One region of the Streptomyces sp. NPDC057486 genome, then DNA from elsewhere that is predicted to be linked to it. Evidence: riboswitches for the same ligand, from Rfam matches in the RefSeq annotation. Region 1 holds a riboswitch; each other region holds the start of a gene.
What was found. Region 1 has a riboswitch for cobalamin ahead of ACFU6I_RS48065 (CbtB-domain containing protein). Riboswitches for the same ligand answer to the same signal wherever they lie in the genome.

Region 2: it holds a riboswitch for cobalamin, as region 1 does, so the genes downstream of both, ACFU6I_RS02115 (prenyltransferase/squalene oxidase repeat-containing protein) here and ACFU6I_RS48065 (CbtB-domain containing protein) in region 1, are expected to answer to the same signal.
Region 3: it holds a riboswitch for cobalamin, as region 1 does, so the genes downstream of both, ACFU6I_RS34935 (ABC transporter substrate-binding protein) here and ACFU6I_RS48065 (CbtB-domain containing protein) in region 1, are expected to answer to the same signal.
Region 4: it holds a riboswitch for cobalamin, as region 1 does, so the genes downstream of both, ACFU6I_RS28460 (cobalamin biosynthesis protein) here and ACFU6I_RS48065 (CbtB-domain containing protein) in region 1, are expected to answer to the same signal.

Annotation. Positions count from the first base shown of each region.
Region 1 is NZ_JBHVEE010000277.1:383-3,581, reverse strand. Features, by position in the region: gene ACFU6I_RS48075 (Asp23/Gls24 family envelope stress response protein) at 115-606, opposite strand; gene ACFU6I_RS48070 (histidine phosphatase family protein) at 793-1,371, opposite strand; adenosylcobalamin (AdoCbl) riboswitch at 1,498-1,646, shown strand; gene ACFU6I_RS48065 (CbtB-domain containing protein) at 1,650-1,868, shown strand; gene ACFU6I_RS48060 (CbtA family protein) at 1,896-2,669, shown strand; gene ACFU6I_RS48055 (GNAT family N-acetyltransferase) at 2,737-3,199, opposite strand, start outside.
Region 2 is NZ_JBHVEE010000002.1:114,913-118,111, reverse strand. Features, by position in the region: gene ACFU6I_RS02125 (aldehyde dehydrogenase) at 1-103, opposite strand, end outside; gene ACFU6I_RS02120 (MBL fold metallo-hydrolase) at 330-1,367, shown strand; cobalamin riboswitch at 1,399-1,533, shown strand; gene ACFU6I_RS02115 (prenyltransferase/squalene oxidase repeat-containing protein) at 1,640-2,908, shown strand; gene ACFU6I_RS02110 (SCO2322 family protein) at 2,950-3,199, shown strand, end outside.
Region 3 is NZ_JBHVEE010000105.1:29,011-32,209, reverse strand. Features, by position in the region: gene ACFU6I_RS34940 (FecCD family ABC transporter permease) at 1-457, opposite strand, end outside; gene ACFU6I_RS34935 (ABC transporter substrate-binding protein) at 454-1,521, opposite strand; cobalamin riboswitch at 1,557-1,745, opposite strand; gene ACFU6I_RS34930 (beta-ketoacyl-[acyl-carrier-protein] synthase family protein) at 1,826-3,049, opposite strand; gene ACFU6I_RS34925 (acyl carrier protein) at 3,046-3,199, opposite strand, start outside.
Region 4 is NZ_JBHVEE010000070.1:32,968-36,166, forward strand. Features, by position in the region: gene ACFU6I_RS28450 (anion permease) at 1-615, shown strand, start outside; gene ACFU6I_RS28455 (hypothetical protein) at 628-861, shown strand; cobalamin riboswitch at 1,014-1,145, shown strand; gene ACFU6I_RS28460 (cobalamin biosynthesis protein) at 1,293-2,273, shown strand; partial or broken gene ACFU6I_RS28465 (cobyric acid synthase) at 2,270-3,199, shown strand, end outside.

The DNA.
Region 1 (3,199 bases):
GCCGGGAATCCCTGGCCGGGACCGCAGCGGATCACACGGGACAGCCGGGGTTCGGGGCCGACGAGGCGGTCCGACGGGCCCTCTCGACCACGCGCGATCCGGTCCGGCGAACCGCTACGCGACCCGCCTCTCCGGCTGCTGTTCCTCTTCCTCGTCGGGCAGCTTCACGTCGCTCACCAGGATGTTGACCTCCACGACCTCCAGACCGGTCATCCGCTCGATGGCGGCGATCACTTCGGTCCGGACGTCGCCCGTGAGCTCGACGATCGAGTACCCGTATTCGACGATGATCGACAGGTCGACCGCCGCCTGGACCTCGCCGACCTCGACCTTGACACCGCTGGTGACGGACTGACCTCCCGCTCCGGGAACCCGCTCCCGCACGGCCCCCATGCCGCGGGCGAATCCCCCTCCCATGCCCTGGACTCCGGGCACATCCCGGGCCGCCAGCCCGGCGATCTTCGCCACCACGCCGTCGGCGATCGTGGTTCGGCCCCGCGACCCGGGTTCCGTTCGGCGGTTTCCGCCGTGCGGTCCCGCTTCGTGCGTGGCCTCTGATTGCGAGCGGGTGGTTTCGGGCCGCTTCACCTGTGTTTGATCGGTCATGGTCGGTCGCCCTTCCGAAGAGACGGTGGGTTCGAACGCCTTGGCCATTTTACGTACCATTTGTCCACATTGCTCGAGCGGTACGGGTGTGTGGGCGGACCCACCGGCGGGCCCGCGCGGAGATGTGCTGTGACCTGACGCAACGGACGGGGTGGACGGTCCGGCGGTGCGAAGGACGACGCCGGGTCACGGGGCGACGGTTCCGGTGCTCAGGGACCGCCCGCAGCGCAGGTTCCAGCGGCCGGACCGGCCGGTGAGCTCGGTCAGCGTCAACGGGGCGACATCCAGCCGCCAGAACGCCTGCGGCGGAAGACCCAGCGCATGCACGATCGCAGCGCGCACCACTGCGGGTTCGACCACGGCGATCACGCGGCCGTCACCGGTGCCGTCCCGATGCAACGAGTCCAGCCAGCCGCCTACCCGCGTACACAGGTCCAGCAGCGACTCACCGCCGTGCGGTGCCGCCGAAGGGCCGGACAGCCAGTCCGAGACCGCCTCCGGCTCGGCCTCGCTCACCTCGGCCAGCCGCTGCCCGGTCCAGCGCCCCAAGTCCCAGCCACGGAGGGGTGGTTCGGGGTCGGACCGCAGCCCCAGCGCCTCGGCGGTCCCGGCGCACCGTTCGTCCGCGCCGTGCACCCGGCGGCCGGCGGCAGGCACCGCGTCCGCGGCCGCACGCGCCCGCCGGACACCGGACGCGTCGAGCGGGGCGTCACCGTCGAAACGGGCTTCGCGCAGCGCCGCATTGAGCGCCGGTGAGATCAACATCACCTGTATCGTCAACACCGGTGTCAACTCCCTGAACTGTGGACTCTCGGGTAAGCACACCATGGCCTCCGGGCCTTCCGGCCCCGCGGATGGCGCCATGGCGGCGGGTGCCCGCAGGCGGTATGGTCGCGACGAGCATGACGACGGTGTGATGGAAGTCCGGTGAGAATCCGGCACGGTCGCGCCACTGTGAACCCGTACCTGTACGGGAAGTCAGACCCGGCACTGTCGTCTCAGGCACCACGATCGGGACGCGTGTTCCCTCAGGAGGTTCTGCCATGGCACAGACTGCTGCCCCCGCAAGCGTCGCAACACCCGCTATCACCCCCATCTCGCTGAAGGCCATTGCCCCGTGGGCGGTCTTCTTCGGCATCCTCATGCTCGTCCTCCTGTACTTCGTCGGCGCCGAGCAGGGTGCCACCGCCCTCATTTCCGGCGAAGGTGTCCACGAGTGGGTTCACGACGGTCGCCACCTGCTCGGTTTCCCCTGCCACTGACACGCTGCGCACCTCAGGGGAACCCTCATGAACTCCATATCCGTCAGAGCCCTGCTCGTCCGCGGCATGCTGGCCGGACTTGTCGCGGGCGCGCTCGCTCTTGCCGTCGCCTACTTCCTCGGTGAGTCCCGGGTGGACGCGGCGATCGCCCTCGAAGAGGCTCACAGCCACGACCACGGCGGCGGCGAGGAGCTCGTCAGCCGCACCATGCAGTCCACCGCGGGTCTCGCCACCGGTGTCCTGGTCTTCGGCGTGGCTGTCGGCGGCATCGCCGCGCTGGTCTTCTGCTACGCCCTCGGCCGCATCGGCAGGTTCGGCCCGAGGGCCACGGCCGCATTGATCGCGTTCGGCGCCCTGCTGACCGTGTATGTCGTGCCGTTCCTCAAGTACCCGGCCAATCCGCCGGCTGTCGGAAACCCCGACACGATCGGCCAACGCACCACCCTGTTCTTCCTGATGGTCGCCCTCAGCGTGCTGCTGGCCGTCGCTGCCGTCATCTTCGGCAAGCGGCTGGCTCCCCGCCTCGGCAACTGGAACGCGTCCATCGCGGCGTCCGCCGCCTATGTGCTCGTCATCGGGCTGGCCTACGCCTTCCTGCCCTCGTTCAACGAGGTCGGAAAGGACTTCCCGGCGAGTCTGCTGTGGGAGTTCCGCCTCGCCACTCTCGCCGTTCAGGCCACGCTGTGGACCACTTTCGGTCTGGTCTTCGGCTATCTGACCGAGCGACTGCTGGTGCCGAAGACCGGTGCGGTGACGTCCGGGGGCGGTACCTCGTCCCATGCGGCCGCCGCTGCGGGCTGAGGCGCCGGCCGACTCGTCGGCCGTATGACGGCAGAACCCGCCGGAGCGTCCCGGCGGGTTCTGTCCCTTATACGGCGTCCGTCGCGGCGGTGGCTTCAGCCACGTACGTCACCTCTGTCGTGTCCGGCGCCTCCGGCGTGTCCGACCATTCGATGAGGAAGTACTTCACCCGGTCGTCCGCCCGGACGAAACGCATGCCTGCCGCCACCATGACGCGATGGGACGCGATGTTGTCGAGGTCGGCATCGCCGTTCACGGCGGCGATGCCCTCGTCGCGGGCGAACTCCAGCAGCGCCCGCAGCGCCTCGGAGGCGTACCCCTTGCCGCGCGCCGCAGGGGTCAGACCGTAGCCGATCGTCACCTGCCCCTCCGCGTTCGGAGCGCCGTGAAAACCCACTCCGCCTATGGCGTGTCCGTCCTGGCGGAGGCGGATCTCGTAGGCGCCGAACGGCTGGGGGTTGCCGGAGTCGGCGCAATGCTCCAAGAAATGCCTGGCCCCGGCCTTGTCGCCGTCGGTGGGGTACTCCGGT
Region 2 (3,199 bases), on a different contig from region 1:
CCTGCTCGGTGTGGGGCGATATCACCTGGATGACGTCCTGGCCGAGCGGATCGACCAACTCCCCGCCGATGAACAGTTTTCCGTGTTCCACAAGCTCGGTCATGGCTGCTGCCTCCCGCGACCCGGCACGTACCGACTCCACACCCGATGTCATATCTGACTCTGTGTCAGAACTGATACCAGTTCCAGTTCCAGGAGTCCACGCCCCGGACAGGGCCACTGCAACACCCCTGCAGGGATGGTCGACTTGGGCTACTAATGAAACAAGTTCTCGTTACAGTGGGGGTGGCACAGCGCGGCCAGGGGCCGACGCGAGAGATGGGGAGCCCATGACACAGGTGACCGAGCACGGCGGCGGCGTGTGGTCCATCAAGGTCCCGATCCCGGACAACCCGCTCGGCCACACCCTGGTGCATGTCCTCGACACCGATCGCGGGCCGGTCCTCGTCGACACCGGCTGGGACGACCCCGACGCCTGGGACACCCTGGCCGCCGGAGTCGCCGCCGTGGGTGTGGACATCGCCGGCATCCACGGCGTGGTCATCACCCACCACCATCCCGACCACCACGGACTCTCCGGACAGGTCCGCGAGGCGTCGGGGGCGTGGATCGCGATGCATGCCGCGGACACGGCGATCGTGCGCCGTACCCGTGAGTCCGAACCGGGCACCTGGCTGACCTACCTGGCGGCGAAGCTCGCCGCGGCCGGCGCACCCGAGGAGCACCTCGCCCCGCTGCGCGCCGCCCGCACGGGCGGCCGGATGCGCACGCTCCCCGGACTGCGCGCCGCCCTTCCGGACCGCGAGATCGTCCCCGGCGAGCTGCTCGACCTCGCGGGCCGGCGGCTCCGGGCGATCTGGACGCCGGGCCACACCCCCGGCCATGTCTGCCTGCACCTGGAGGAGGACCATCCGGCCGATCTGCCCGGCCGCGGCCGCCTCTTCTCCGGCGACCATCTGCTGCCCGGGATCAGCCCCCACATCGGGCTGTACGAAGACCCGGACGACGCGGCGGTCACCGACCCCCTGGGCGACTACCTGGACTCACTGGAGCGCATCGGCCGGCTCGGGGTCGCCGAGGTGCTGCCCGCCCACCAGCACGCGTTCACGGACGCGGCGGGGCGCGTACGGGAACTCCTCGACCATCACGAGGAGCGGCTGACCGGACTGCTCGCTCTGCTCGCCACCCCGTTGACGCCGTGGCAACTGGCCGAGCGGATGGAGTGGAACCGGCCCTGGGAACAGATCCCGTACGGCTCGCGGAACATCGCCGTCTCCGAGGCGGAGGCCCATGTGCGCCGGCTGGTGAAGCTGGGGCGCGCGGAGGCGGTGCCGGGCAGCGGGCCGGTGACGTACGTCGCGGTGTGAGGCGGCCCTCCGCCCGGAAGGGGCGGGCTATGCCCCGGTAGAATGTGCGAGTCGTCATCATGCCCGTTCAGGGGGAAGCCGGTGCAAATCCGGCACTGACCACGCAACCGTGAGCCGCCGACACAGCGGTGAGTCGGGCTGCCCTGTCCGCGGTCGTGACCGGCTCGCGTCACCGGAACCCCGGTGACCGGCACCGTCGAGGAATACGGGGCCGGAGCCTGGTGCCTGTGTGTGCCTGTGCCCGGTTCCCCACAGGAGAGGCCCAGCCCGCCATGACCGTACGCCGCAGCGCAGCAGCGCTCGCCGCCACCGCCACCGTGCTCTGTGCGGCCGCTGCCCCGGCCGCGGTCGCGGCGCCGTCTCCCTCCCCCACCCCGTCCGTCGCGCTGCCCTCCGGGCTGTACGGCACCAAGGACCCGACGTACGACGGGGTCTGGCGGCAGTCGCTGGCGTTCCTCGCCCAGCGCATCGAGGGGGTCGTGCCCGCGACGAAGTCGGTGGACTGGCTGATCGCCCAGCAGTGCGCGAACGGCGCCTACGCCTCGTACCGCGCCGATGTCTCCAAGCCGTGCGACGCCAAGACCATGCTGGACACCAATGCGACCGCCGCCGCGGTGCAGGCGCTGGCGGAAATCGGCGGGCACGGCGACATCGTCAACAACGGCGTCCGCTGGCTGAAGTCCATCCAGAACGAGGACGGCGGCTGGGGCTACAACCCGGGCTCCCCCAGCGACGCCAACTCCACCTCCGTCGTGATCGGCGCGCTGGCCCGGCAGGGCCAGCGGATCGGCGACATGACGAATCCGGGCGGCAAAACCCCGTACGACGCGCTGCTCGCGCTCGCGATCCCGTGCGGCGACAAGGACGGCGGCGCGTTCGCGTACCAGCCCGACAAGGCCGGGAAGCTCGCCGCGAACGCGGATGCCACCGCGGCCGCCGTACTCGGCTCGATGGGCAAGGGACTGGCCGCCGGGGACAACGCCGCGGTCGAGGGCAAGCCGCCGGCCTGCGGGACGAGCGACGTCGTCAAGCCGGAGCAGGCCGCCCGGAACGGCGCCTTCTACCTCGCGGACGCCCTCGCGAAGAACGGCAACCACCTGAACCTGCCGCCGATGCCGGGCGCCGACGACACCACCCCGCAGCCCGACGTCGGCAACACCGCGGACGCGGTCGTCGCCCTGGCCTCGGCCGGCCACAAGAACAAGGCGGCCGGCGCGGTCGGCTGGCTGCAGAAGAACTCCAGGAGCTGGGCCGAGGAGGGCGGCCCCGCCGCCTACGCCCAGCTGGTCCTGGCCGCGCACGCGACCGGCGCCGACGCCCACGACTTCGGCGGCGTCGACCTGATCCGGGAGCTGAACGCGAGCGGACCCGCGCCCGCCGCCGTCATCACGCCCAGTGAGACCCCGGACGACTTCTCGGCCGAGGCCGGCACCAGCGACGACGCCGGTCTCGGGGTGTGGTGGCTGGTCGGTATCGGCCTCGCCGCCGGTGCGGGCATCGGCTTCCTGATCAGCAGCCGCCGGAAGCCCCAGCAGCCGTGAACCGAGCGGGAAATCGTGCGGGGAATGCGTTCGGCGGACGGGTGGCCGTCGCGCTGCTGCTGGTGCTCGGCGCCGCTCTGACCGTGCTCGGCGCGGGCACCGCCCATGCGGCCGGCTACCGCTACTGGTCGTTCTGGGAGGGCAAGGGGTCCGGCTGGGCCTATGCCACCCAGGGCCCCTCGCTCGTCCGGCCCGCCGACGGGTCAGTGCAGGGCTTCCGGTTCTCCGTGAGCGAGGACTCCCAGGACTCGGCGAAGCCGCGCCGCACCCCCGACTTCGCGACCGTCTGCG
Region 3 (3,199 bases), on a different contig from region 1:
CGGTCGAGACCGACACCGCTCCCCCGCCCACCCCGAGCACGACGACCACGACCGCGCCCGTCGACGCCCCGGAGGAGACGCCGAGGACGAACGGGTCGGCGAGCGGGTTGCGGAGCAGGGACTGCATGACCGTGCCGCACACCGCGAGCCCGGCGCCGCACACGGCGGCGAGCAGAGTACGGGGCATGCGCAGGTTCCAGATGATGCCGTCCCGGATCGGGGTGAGCCGCGAGCCGCCCACCCCGAGATGGGCGGCCACCGCGGACCAGACGTCGGCGACGGAGATCCGGGCCGGGCCGATGGTGACGGCGACGGCGACGGACAGCGCGAGCAGGGCGACGCCCGCGGCCCACAGCACACCGTCGCGCAGCCCCCGCGCGCCGGCGGCCCTGCGGTGCGTATCGGTTCCGGGTGCCTGCTCCGTACGTACCGCTGCGCCCCGTTCGGTGTCCGTCACCCGGCGAGCCCGAACGTCCGCAGCCCGGCGGCGACCTGTTCCAGACCCTCGACCGTCCGGATGGACGGGTTCATGGCCTGGCCGCTGAGGAGCACGTACCTCTTGTGCTTGACGGCGTCCATCTTCTTCGTCGCGGGATTGGACTCCAGGAACTCGATCTTCTTCGCGGCGCTCTCGGCGGTCTGTGCCTTGCGCGTCAGATCGCCGATGACCAGGACGTCGGGGTTGCGGTCGGCGACGGTCTCCCAGCTGATCTGCGGCCATTCCTCATGGGTGTCGTCGAAGACGTTCTTCGCTCCGAGCTCCCTGGTGATGACGCCGGGTGCGCCGCAGCAGCCCGCCAGGTACGGGGCCTTGGAGTCGGAGAACCAGTAGAGGAGGGTGGCGTCGGACGCGTCGATGCCGTCGGTGGCCGTCTTCACCCGCTCCCGCAGCCGGGCGACGAGCTCGTCTCCGCGCTGCTGGACGCCGAACACCGCAGCCAGGTCGCGCACTTCGCCGTAGACGCTGTCCATGGTCAGTGCTTCGGTACGCGCTCCGTCGCCGCCGCCGCTGTTGTCCTTGCCGGTGCAGTCGGCGGGCGACACGTAGGTGGGGACACCGAGCTCCTCGAACTGTTCCCGGGGGGCGACGCCGCCCTTGGCGAGGGTCGATTCGAACGAGGCGCTGACGAAGTCGGGTTCCTGGTCGAGGACCTTCTCCGACGACGGCCGGTTCTCCGAGAGGCGTGGCACCTTCGCGTTGGCCTTCTCCAGCCCCTTCATCACCGGGTCGGTCCAGGTGGCTGTGGCCGCCAGCCGATCGGCGAGGCCGAGGGAGAGCAGGATCTCCGTCGATCCCTGGTCGACGGAGACGGCGTGGTGCGGTGCGGCTGCGACGGTGACGGTGCGACCGCAGTTCCTGAGCGTCACCGGATAGCCTTCGCCACCGGCCGACTTGGCTGCAGAGTTGTCGGTCCCTCCGCCGCACGCGGTCAGCAGGAGAAGTGCCGCCGCGATCAGGGCGGCGGCGCGGACAGGGCTGGCTATGGACGGCACGGAGTCCCTCTGCGTCTCAGGGCTCATGCGCGGAGCCCGGTGTACGGAGTGCTGCCGCCCGGTACCGGGCGGCAGGTGCCAGCAGGTCTTCGGACTCGGGTTCCTTCGGACGGGACGCCTTCCCAGGACATCCGTGGACGTCCCAGTGGCCGTGGCCCCGCCCGTCCCCCTCACCGCTGCGCGTCAGCTCCGGATTCGCACCGGATTCCCTGACCCCTACGTGGAGTTTGACTGGCTTCGGCAAGCTATCACGCTGCCCCGCGCGGCTGGTCGGCGGTGTGGTGGGGCCGCAGGCGCCCCGGCCGTCCCGGCCCGGCCCGCTCCCCCATGCCTACGGGCGCTGGAGGGCGACCACAGCATTGTGGCCGCCGAACCCGAAGGAGTGGCTCACGGCGCGCCGGACGGGCCGCCGGCGAGGCTGTTCGGTGACGCAGTCGATGTCGAACTCGGGCGCCGGGGCGTCCAGGTTGGCGATCGGCGGAACGACGCCGCGTTGCAGCGTGAGGATCGTCAGCCCCGCCTCGATGGCTCCGGCAGCCCCCATGCAGTGGCCCAGTACCCCCTTGGGGGCGGTGACGGGTGGCCGGTGCGGGTAGGCCCCGCTGATGAGAGCGGCTTCGGTGGCGTCGCCCAGCGGTGTCGACGTGCCGTGCGCGTTGACGTGTTCGACGTCCTCGGCCTCCCAGTCCGCGTCGCGCAGCGCGGCCTCGACCGCGGCCCGGGCGACGGCGCCGGACGGATGCGGACTGGTGGGATGGTGGGCGTCGGTGGTGGCGCCCGTCCCGACGAGCAGCGCCCGCGGGACCGCTGCCCGGGCCCGTGCGTCGTCCGCCCGTTCCAGCACCATGACGGCGGCACCCTCGCCCATGACGAGACCGGCGCGGTCGGCCGCGAACGGCCGGCAGAGGCGGGCCAGGTCACCGTCCCTCGTCGCGGCGGCACCGGACCGGGCGAATCCGGTCATGGCGACCGGGAAGACGATCGACTCGGTGGCTCCGGCGATCGCGAGGTCGCACTGCCCGGTGACCAGCAGGTCCCGGGCGACGGAGAGCGCGGTGACCCCGGACGAACAGGCGGTGCACGGCGCCAGGCTGGGACCGGTCGCCCCCATCCGGATGGCGATCTCCGCAGCGGGCATGTTCGGAATGGTGAGGAGGATCCCCGCCGGTGAAGTGGCCTCCGGTCCGCGCCGGTCGAGGGCGACGGCCTGTTCGGTCAGGCCCGCGGAGCCTCCACTGCTGGTGCCGACGACCACGGCGACCCGGCTGCCGTCCCAGTCGGCCGGGTCCAGTCCGGCGTCCGCGACCGCTTCCCGCGCGGCGAGGACGGCGAACTTGACGTACCTCCCCATCCGGAAGGCCGCACGGCCGCCGACCGCCTCGTCCAGATCGATGCCGGAGACCGTGCAGGCGAAGTCGATCGCACAGCCTTCGAGCTCGGGGACGGTGCGGGCCGGTGAGACCCCGGCGCACACCCCGTCCCAGGTGGTGTCGGTGTCGTTGCCGACCGGGGTGATCATCCCCAGACCGGTGACGGCGACGGCAGGCCTGTTCATCGGGCGTTGCTCATCGCGGGATCGCCGCTCACCGCAGCATCGATGAACGTCGTGATGTCGGCGAGAGTGGCGTCCTTGTAGAGCTTGTCGGAGTCGGCCTCGACCCCCAGCGCCTCCTTGATGATGACGGCGAACTCGGCGACGGCGAGG
Region 4 (3,199 bases), on a different contig from region 1:
GTCATCGTCTCCGCCGGTCTGGCCATCGCACTCGGCACCTACCTGGGTGGCTGGCGCATCATCCGCACCATGGGCAGCGGCCTCACCGAGCTCACGCCGCCGCAGGGCTTCGCCGCCCAGACCAGCGCGGCCACAGTCATCCTGGCCTCCTCGCACCTCGGCTTCTCCCTCTCCACCACCCAGTCCTGCTCCGGCGCCGTGATGGGTGCGGGGCTCGGCCGCCGGGGCGGTGTGGTCCGCTGGTCCACCGCCACCCGGATGTTCGTCGCCTGGGGTCTGACCCTGCCGGCCGCGGGTCTGGTCGGCGCGGGCGCGGAGTTCCTCACCAAGCAGGGCACCTGGGGTGTCGCCGTCGTCGCCGTCCTGCTCGTCGCGGGCTCCGGAGCGATCTGGCTGCTGTCCCGGCGCAAGCCGGTCGGGCACGACGATGTCGCGCCCGACGGCGAGGACGCCGAACCGGCGGGTGTCATCACCACCGCCATCGCGGCCGTCACCCCGCCGCCCACCGGGGCGGCCGCGATCGCCACGGCAGTGGACACCACGGACCTCAAGACCACCATCCCGGCCCAGCCCGGAACCGTCGCCGCCGATCCGGCGCGGCCCGCCACGGTGTAAGGACAGATCACCATGAACATCGACTGGGCAGCTCTCGGCTCCGTTTTCGGCGTCTCGCTCGTCGTCACCGTCGCACTGGTGGGCCTCTTCACCCTGGGCATCGTCGGACTCTCCAAGCAGCCCGAACCGGCCGCACAGGGCGGCTCCGCCGGAGGCTCCCTCGTGCTCGCCCGTGCGGGTGCGTACCTCTGCTTCGGGCTCTGCGCGGCCGCGGTCGCGTACGGGATCTATCTGATCGTCGCCTGAGCCCCTTCCCGCGCTCCCCCGTCGGGCCGGACACACCTCGCGTGTGTCCGGCCCGATGTGCGTCTGCGCACACTGCACCGCCGCAGGTCAACGCCAGGTTGACGGGCGTTCGCGCAGCGTGGTGGACTGCCGGAGCCATTTACGGCGACAGCAGAGGAAGCCGGTGCGAATCCGGCGCGGTCCCGCCACTGTCACCGGGGAGCAGTCCCCCACACCGGAAGTCACGGCTCGCGCACGCGGGCTGGAAGGCCGGGGGAACTGCGGATCCGGGAGCCAGGAGACTCTCGCCGCCGGTCACGTCGAACCAGGGCGCGGACCCTGAGTGAGGACATATCGCCATGCCCGGCTGCCGTGCGTCCGCCGTTTCTGTGCCGCTCCCACCAGGAGCCGGCTGTACGAAGGTTCTTCGAGGCAGTTCGGCCGGTTGAGCCGTGCGAGCCGACCGCATCTTCGCGTACGGCGCCGCCGCCGGTCTGATCGGCGATCTGCTGCTCGGTGATCCCCGCCGGGGGCATCCGGTCGCCGCCTTCGGGCGGGCCGCGGCGGGCGTCGAACGGCGCCTGTGGCGCGACCACCGCGGGTGGGGCGCCCTGCACACCCTGGTCTGCGCCGGAGGCGCCGCGGGTGGAGCCGCGCTGGCCGCCCGTGCCGTACGCCGTCATCCCGCCGCCTCCGTCGCCCTGACCGCGGCCGCCACCTGGTCCGTCGTCGGCGGCACCTCGCTGGGTCGCGAGGCGCGCGCCGTCGGCGGCGCGCTCGCCGCCGGTGACATCGAGCTGGCCCGGGAGCGGCTCCCCCATCTGTGCGGGCGCGACCCGCACTCCCTCGACGGGCCGCAGATCGCACGCGCCGTGGTGGAGTCCGTGGCCGAGAACACCTCGGACGCGGTGGTCGGCGCGCTGGTGTGGGGCGCGCTGGGTGGCGTACCCGGACTCGTCGCCTTCCGCGCCGTCAACACCCTCGACGCGATGGTCGGGCACAAGTCGCCCCGCCATCTGCGCTACGGCTGGGCCTCGGCCCGCCTGGACGACGTCGCGGGCTGGCCCGGCGCCCGGCTCACCGCCGTGCTCGCCGTGGTTGCCGGGGGGCAGCCACGGCGAGCGTTGCGGGCCTGGCGGGCGGACGCGGGCAGGCATCCGAGCCCCAACGCGGGTCCGGTGGAGGCCTCGTTCGCGGGGGCGCTCGGCGTACGGCTCGGCGGGACCCTCGCGTACGGCGGACGTGTCGAGCACCGGCCGGTACTGAACGGCGCGACCGGCCGTGCGGTGGAGACCGGGGACATCGAGCGCGCGGTGCGGCTGTCGCGCCGGGTGGGGGTGCTGGCCCTCGGCGTGTGCGCGGCGGGCCGGCTGATCGCGGGACGGTGGTCGCCCCCGGGGCGGCGTCCGGCCGCGGGACGGAGCGGGAAATGAGCGGCGGACTGCTGGTCGCCGGAACCACGTCGGACGCGGGCAAGAGCGTCGTCACCGCAGGCATCTGCCGGTGGCTGGTGCGCCAGGGCGTCAAGGTCGCGCCGTTCAAGGCGCAGAACATGTCGCTGAACTCGTTCGTGACCCGCGAGGGCGCGGAGATCGGACGAGCACAGGCGATGCAGGCGCAGGCCGCCCGGGTGGAACCGACCGCGCTGATGAACCCGGTGCTGCTCAAGCCCGGCAGCGACCGGTCCAGTCAGGTCGTCCTGATGGGCAGGCCGGTGGGCGAGATGAGCGCGCGCGGTTACCACGGGGGGCGACAGGAATCCCTGTTCGGTACGGTCGTGGGCTGCCTGGAACAGCTTCGGGGCACCTATGACGCCGTGATCTGCGAGGGGGCGGGCAGCCCGGCCGAGATCAATCTGCGGCGCACCGACATCGTGAACATGGGGATCGCGCGGGCCGCGGGGTTCCCCGTCGTCGTCGTCGGCGACATCGACCGCGGTGGCGTCTTCGCCTCGTTCTTCGGCACGACGGCACTGCTCGGCGCCGAGGACCAGGCGCTGATCGCCGGCTATCTGGTCAACAAGTTCCGCGGCGACGTGTCGCTCCTGGAACCGGGTCTCGACATGCTGCACGGGCTGACCGGGCGACGGACGTACGGAGTGCTGCCGTTCGCCCACGGTCTGGGCATCGACGAGGAGGACGGACTGCGGGTCTCGCTGCGCGGGGCCGTACGCGAGTCGGTCGTCGCGCCGCCGCACGGCGAGGACGTGCTGCGGGTCGCGGTGTGTGCCGTACCGCTGATGTCGAACTTCACCGATGTGGACGCACTGGCCGCCGAACCGGGTGTCGTGGTCCGGTTCGTGGACCGGGCGGAGGAGCTGACCGACGCGGATCTGGTGATCGTGCCCGGCACGCGCGGG